Linked DNA regions of Chlorobaculum tepidum TLS. The protein of the gene in region 1 binds, or shares a complex with, the protein of each later gene. Links are inferred from orthologs where the notes say so. Each region holds a gene or a part of one and is shown on either strand. Other genes may lie near its edges. The genes, in order: hisF and hisH.

Region 1 (3,127 bases):
TCCTCGATGCTCGCCACTTCAGTTTCGAGATACACGTCGATCGTGCCGTTCGCCCTGGCCCGCTCCACCTCGTGCGCGGTCTTGCCATGACCCTGAAACTCGTGGCCGCGGTGCACCAGCGTCACTGAAGCGGCGTTCTTTATCAGTCCCACCGTCCAGTCGAGCGCCGAATCGCCGCCACCCACGATTACTACGCGCTTGCCCTTGAAATCCTCGACAGATTTAACCGCGTAGTAAACCGAGCTTCCGGTAAGGTGGTCGATGTTGCCGAGCTGCGGCAGCTTGCGCGGCTCGAACGCACCGAGACCGGCAGCAATAAGCACGGCGCGTGAGCGATAAACGTTACCCGTGTTGGTTCGGGTTTCGAAGGTGCCGTCGTCGAGTTTGGTGTATTTCGTGACCGTCTCGTTCAGCACAACATCGGGATTGTACCGTTCGGCCTGCGCCCAGAGACTCTCGACCAGATCGATGGCCGGAACTTCCGGAAAGCCGGCCACGTCGTAGATATGTTTTTCAGGATAGAGCGCCGCAAGCTGCCCGCCGAGCTGTGGCATGCTCTCAATGATACGGCAGGAGATGTTGTTCATGCCGCACTGGAAAGCTGCGAAGATGCCTGTTGGACCACCGCCGATGATGGTGAGATCCCTCATATCGTGGTGGTCGGTCGCTGGATTGTGAATATCTAACATTATGAATGCCTTGATGGGGTTTGCCCTGACGCTTTAGCTGTCAGACTTTTTCAGGTAGATCATGCCCTCCGGATCAACCATGCCATAGAGAATGGCGACAAGCCGATCCTGGTCGTCAAATTCGTGTATTTCAACATGCACAGCCTCCTGCTTGGAGACCTGTTTGCCTGCATCGTTCTTGAAGTAGAAGACCGCCCTAACGCCGCCATGCGGAGTTTCGCCGATGAACAGATAGGTGCCGTCACTCTGTTCGTCGAGAGCGCAACCGGGCTGGCTGGACTCGATGGGACAGCTTGCGCACTGGGAATAGAACCCCTCTTCGGATTCTGCAAAATCGCAAACAGGAAATTTCATGACGGTTTCTCTTTTTCTGTTGGCTGCTTTGAATGCGGCTCAATATAAGAAGACTTTGATATATTGCGGCAGATTCAAAGTCATCCGATGTACCGGGCCGCTGTCCGGCCAACCAACAGTATCGCGCACATGTTAGCCAAACGCATCATACCCTGCCTTGACGTCCGCGACGGACGGGTGGTTAAAGGCATCAACTTCGAAGGCCTCAGGGATGCCGGTTCGATTCTCGAACAGGCCCGCTTTTATAACAATGAAATGGCCGACGAGCTGGTCTTTCTCGACATCTCCGCGTCGCTGGAATCAAGAAGGACAACCCTCGAAGAGGTACTGAAAGTTTCAGGCGAGGTGTTCATTCCGCTCACGGTCGGCGGCGGTATCAGCTCGGTCGAGCGGGCGCACGACGCGTTCCTGCACGGCGCGGACAAGGTGTCGGTCAACACCGCCGCCGTCAGCGAGCCGGAGTTGATCTCGCGCATCGCCGAAAAGTTCGGCTCGCAGGCGGTGGTGGTGGCGATTGATGTGAAAAAGGTCGATGGGCGGTACATCGTTCATACTCATTCGGGCAAAAAGCCGACGGAGTACGAAGCGGTTGAATGGGCACACAAGGTGCAGGAACTCGGCGCGGGCGAGATTCTCCTGACCAGCATGGATCGCGACGGCACGCAGGAGGGCTACGACAACGAAATTCTCAAAATGATCTCGACCACCGTACACATTCCGGTGATCGCCTCCGGCGGCGCAGGCAACCTCGAACATCTCTACCGGGGATTTACGGATGGCCACGCCGACGCTGCGCTCGCGGCCTCGATCTTCCACTTCCGCACCTACTCGATCCGGCAGGCCAAGGAGTACCTGCGCGAACGGGGAATCACGGTCAGGCTCTGAACCTCCGCATACGTAGCGATCGGCCCGGTCGCGACTCCCGGCTTATGAGACAGCTTCTCTTGCGTGGCGCAACATGCGGGAAAACGCTATTTCGGCATGACGTCCATTACGCCATTTCAGTGGTCAGAAAGTCGTAGAGTGAGGCGGGTCAGAAGCACGGGAACGAAGCACAATGCAATACCGGCGCAGTCGGCAAGAAAATCCGACACATCGGAGCTGCGCCACGGGAGAAAAGACTGAATCCATTCAATGAAAATCCCGAAACCCAAAAGAAAAAGCAGCTTTGGCAGGAGTGATTTCAGGCCCGGAAACGATATTTCCGTGAGCATGGTCAATGCAAAAAATGCCGCTGCGTGAAGAACCTTGTCACCGTAATCCATCCTTGGTGGCAGAATCGGGTGATGTATTGTCGCTTCATACAGGGTAAAACCGATCGCAAGAGCAAGTAAAATCCGGGCGATAGAGACGATCCACAAACGGTTGTATTCTCTCGTAATCTTTTCGGATGGAGTAAGAAGCATACTGATTTTTTTCTTGTTGCCGTACAGCGCTCCGGCACATGGCGTACTTTCGTCCTCAAATAGTGTAACGAAAATACAGCTTCATCCAGTAACGAAAAAATCCCGACGAGCAAGCCGTTACGGATCAGGACTTCTTCTCTGAACTTCCGGCCTGCTTGACCGTATCTGAAACGCCATCGACCGCTTTGTGAAACTCCGACTCGATATCGGCCTGCGCTTTCTTGAACTCCTTGATGCCCTTGCCAAGACCTCTGGCCAGTTCCGGAATTTTCTGGCCGCCAAACAGGATCAGTATAACCACTAAAATAAGTAACAACTCAGGCCCACCAACATCCATGACAACTACTCCGTTTTGATTTGATAAAAAAAAGACAAATTCCTTCCCTCTTCACCGTCGCAAAGCGCTAAAAGGCTTTGGTAATCCGGCCTGAAACCGGCAGTTAAAGCTCGTTGAAACGAGCCCCCGTTCTTTATCGCTAAGATAGTACTTATTCTTTCATTTGACACCACTTTTTTTCCCCCTTTTGTGGATTTTATCGAGCCAAAAGTGCGTTGAAGGTTTTTTTCGGATGTTGACGTCAAAAAAACTGCGACGAGACAACACTATTCAGCTAAACGATGAACAGGCGAGGTAAACCATGAGAACACGTTTCTGGATTTTTTCGATGATCGCCCTGC
Region 2 (3,129 bases), 930 kb from region 1 along the record:
CAGCGCAGGGCTTCCTGCTGTGCCTGTTCCGGGGTTAGGCCAAGGTTGACCTCCTTGAAGTTACCGACGCGCTCCACTGGATCCTGAGCGGGCATCTTCTGACGGGGAATGGCCATACGTTCCTTGGTGGTGATAGTACGAGCGTCCATGATTACGATTGCTGGTTTAGCGGTGAAACGGATTTTCGTGACAGTCCTGCCCGCCGGAGGTCGCTCGAAACGGCTCCGGAAGGTAGACAGCTTCTATGAAAAATGTTAGGTTGTGCAGGAATCAAGCTTGCCTGGTCAGATTGCATTCGTGAGCGAAGGTATCGTTAGCCTCCTTCTCTTCGTGCTGGTAAATCCTGTTCCTGTCGGCAAGGTTCTTGAAATCGACCTGGTGCGCATCGAACTCCGGGCCGTCGATGCAGCCGAACTTGATCTCGCCGCCGACCGTGACGCGGCAGCCGCCGCACATCCCGGTGCCGTCAATCATGATGGGATTGAGGCTGACCACGGTCTTGATGCCGTACGGACGGGTGACGTCAGCCACAGCCTTCATCATCGGAATCGGGCCGATGGCGAGTACAAAGTCGATCTTTTTGCCCGAGTCGATCAGCTCCTGGAGCTTCTGCGTCACGAAGCCGTGGAAGCCGTACGAGCCATCGTCAGTGGTGATGTAGGCTTCATCGCTGACCGCCTTCATCTCATCTTCGAGGATCACGAGATCCTTCGAACGCGCGCCGTTGATGGTGATGACGTAGTTGCCTGCTTCTTTCAGTGCTGCCGCCGTCGGGTAGGCGATAGCGGTGCCCACGCCGCCGCCGATACTGATTGCCGTACCGAAATTCTCAATGTGCGAGGGCGTTCCCAGCGGGCCGACCACATCGGCGATCGAGTCGCCTGCCTCCTTGCAGTTCAACTCACGTGTCGATTTGCCCACACCCTGCGCGATGATGGTGATGGTGCCCTTTTCGGGATCCGAATCAGCGATGGTCAGAGGAATGCGCTCGCCGTTTTGGTCGATCCTGATGATGACGAACTGGCCGGCTTTTCGCTTTTTTGCGATCATCGGAGCCTCGATTTCGAATTTTTTAATATTTTCGGCTAAAAAAATAGCGGAAACAATCCTGTACATTGTTCTTGCGATTACTCGTGATATGTGGATTGGAATGACTTTCAGCAGGGAAGCAAGGAACAAAAGTGAAAGCCACAGAAGAGGGTATAATACGGCGAGAACTTCTTAAAAAAAAGACGTGTTGCCCCTTTTTCGAGGTTTGAACCGCTTTTTTCTCCATCCGGAGGCCATCAGCAACGTTTTAATCTTTAAGTTCATGGTATTTATTGCCGACTATGGCGCCGGAAACCTCAGGTCGGTGCACAAGGCTTTCGATTATCTCGGTATCGAGGCAGTCGTCAGCGACAAGGCATCCGAGATGAGCCGTTACGATAAAGTGCTTATTCCCGGTGTCGGCGCGTTTGGCCCGGCGATGGAAGCGCTGAACCGCCAGGGATTCGACGAGGCGATCCGGGAGCATATCGACAAAGGCCGCAGTGTGCTCGGTATCTGCCTTGGCATGCAGCTCTTTCTTTCAGAAAGCGAGGAGATGGGAGCGTATAAGGGCCTTGACATCGTGCCTGGCAAGGTGCTCCGTTTTACCAGCAGTACCGACAAGATTCCGCAGATTGGCTGGAACTCTGTTGATTATTGCAAGGACTCGGTCCTTTTCCGCAATGTTCCAGATCAGTCGTATTTCTACTTCGTGCACTCTTACTATTGTGCTCCCGACGAGCCGGAAAGCGTGGCCGCGACCACCTTTTTCGCCGGGAAAAAATTTTGTTCGGCCATTGAGAAAAATGGTATTTTCGCGGTACAGTTTCACCCTGAAAAAAGCTCCGAAGCAGGTTTGCAGGTGCTGAAAAATTTTGCAGAATTTTAAGTCCTTGAGGTTATAAACGTTATGCTGATTATACCGGCTATAGATATTAAAGAAGGAAAGTGCGTCAGGCTGACCCGCGGGGACTTCGCTCAGAAGAAAATCTATCTTGACAATCCGTGCGACATGGCGGTCATCTGGCGGAAGCAGAACGCCAAGATGATCCATGTGGTCGATCTCGACGCAGCCCTGACTGGTGAGACGGTCAACTTCGAGAGGATTCGCGAGATCGTCAATGTGCTCGATATTCCGATCCAGGTCGGCGGTGGCATCCGCTCTGTCGAGGCGGTTGAAAAGTACCTTGACATTGGCGTCAGCCGTGTGGTTATTGGCTCTGCGGCGGTTACCAATCCCGGCCTCATCGCCGATCTCCTGAAGAAATATCGTCCTTCGCAGATCGTCGTCGGCATCGATGCCGAGCACGGCGTGCCCAAAATCAAGGGGTGGACCGAGAGCAGCAATATGCAGGATTACGAGCTTGCTGGCGAAATGAAGAAGCTCGGCGTCGAGCGCATCATTTACACCGACATCACCCGTGACGGCATGTTGCAGGGGGTCGGCTACGAAACCACCAAACGCTTTGCCGAGAAGGCGGGCATGAAGGTGACCGCGTCTGGTGGCGCGACCACTTCCGATGACCTGCACAAGCTCCGCTCGCTCGAAAAGTACGGCGTCGATTCGGTCATTATCGGCAAGGCGCTTTACGAGTGCAATTTTCCGTGCCAGGAGCTGTGGTACGCCTACGAGCAGGGGCTTGGCATCGACGGCGAATTTTCCACGGCCCGCAAGAAGGAGTGCTGCTCCTGACGGCGGCCGCATCGCGCTTGCAACCATCGACAGTCACCGTGCAGGAACAACGCCAACAACTTCTCCGGTCGCTTGAAGCCCTGATCTTCTCCTCGGAAGAGCCGGTCAACCTTCAGACGCTCAGTCAGATTACCGCCCATAAGTTCACACCGAGCGAACTCCAGGAGGCGGTCGATGAACTCAACCGCGATTACGAGGCGACCGGCAGAACCTTTCGCATTCACGCCATCGCTGGCGGTTACCGTTTTCTCACCGAACCGGAATTCGCCGACCTCGTCCGCCAGCTGCTCGCGCCGGTGATCCAGCGGCGTCTTTCCCGATCCATGCTCGAAGTGCTCGCCGTGGTGGCCTGGCACCAGCCCGTCACCAAGGGCGAAATCCAGCAGATCAGGGGTGCGAGTCCCGAC

The links.
Region 2: the proteins of hisF (region 1) and hisH are in contact, whole or in part, in a crystal structure (PDB 6RU0), measured with the Thermotoga maritima proteins. The link is inferred for Chlorobaculum tepidum TLS from one-to-one orthologs. Residues at the interface, in WP_004080486.1 of Thermotoga maritima: Met1, Leu2, Ala3, Arg5, Ser40, Glu41, Asp45, Glu46, Ala70, Glu71, Ile73, Asp74, Ile75, Pro76, Phe77, Asp98, Lys99, Ser122, Gln123, Glu161, Thr195, Leu196, Asn247, Arg249, Glu251; in WP_004080484.1 of Thermotoga maritima: Asn15, Arg18, Arg22, Arg117, Leu118, Pro119, His120, Met121, Gly122, Trp123, Asn124, Asn134, Gly135, Tyr136, Tyr138, Val140, Tyr158, Glu180, Lys181, Ser182, Ser183, Lys184, Ile185.

What each region holds. Positions count from the first base shown.
Region 1 is NC_002932.3:1,419,154-1,422,280, forward strand. The notes cover bases 245-3,050. They hold hisF (imidazole glycerol phosphate synthase subunit HisF), read left to right. Parts: upstream 245-1,172; coding sequence 1,173-1,928; downstream 1,929-3,050. Other genes in these bases: AYT24_RS06845 (NAD(P)/FAD-dependent oxidoreductase), read right to left, coding at 245-689; AYT24_RS06850 (hypothetical protein), read right to left, coding at 723-1,043; AYT24_RS06860 (VanZ family protein), read right to left, coding at 2,045-2,449; tatA (twin-arginine translocase TatA/TatE family subunit), read right to left, coding at 2,574-2,786. Also shown: more of AYT24_RS06845, read right to left, coding at 1-244; AYT24_RS06870 (DUF4136 domain-containing protein), read left to right, coding at 3,088-3,127.
Region 2 is NC_002932.3:490,554-493,682, forward strand. What follows is about bases 308-3,115. They hold hisH (imidazole glycerol phosphate synthase subunit HisH), read left to right. Parts: upstream 308-1,312; coding sequence 1,313-1,918; downstream 1,919-3,115. Other genes in these bases: AYT24_RS02290 (sulfide/dihydroorotate dehydrogenase-like FAD/NAD-binding protein), read right to left, coding at 308-1,116; hisA (1-(5-phosphoribosyl)-5-[(5-phosphoribosylamino)methylideneamino]imidazole-4-carboxamide isomerase), read left to right, coding at 1,940-2,722; scpB (SMC-Scp complex subunit ScpB), read left to right, coding at 2,761-3,115. Outside these bases: gltA (NADPH-dependent glutamate synthase), read right to left, coding at 1-149; more of AYT24_RS02290, read right to left, coding at 271-307; more of scpB, read left to right, coding at 3,116-3,129. UniProt on the Escherichia coli protein: IGPS catalyzes the conversion of PRFAR and glutamine to IGP, AICAR and glutamate. The HisH subunit catalyzes the hydrolysis of glutamine to glutamate and ammonia as part of the synthesis of IGP and AICAR.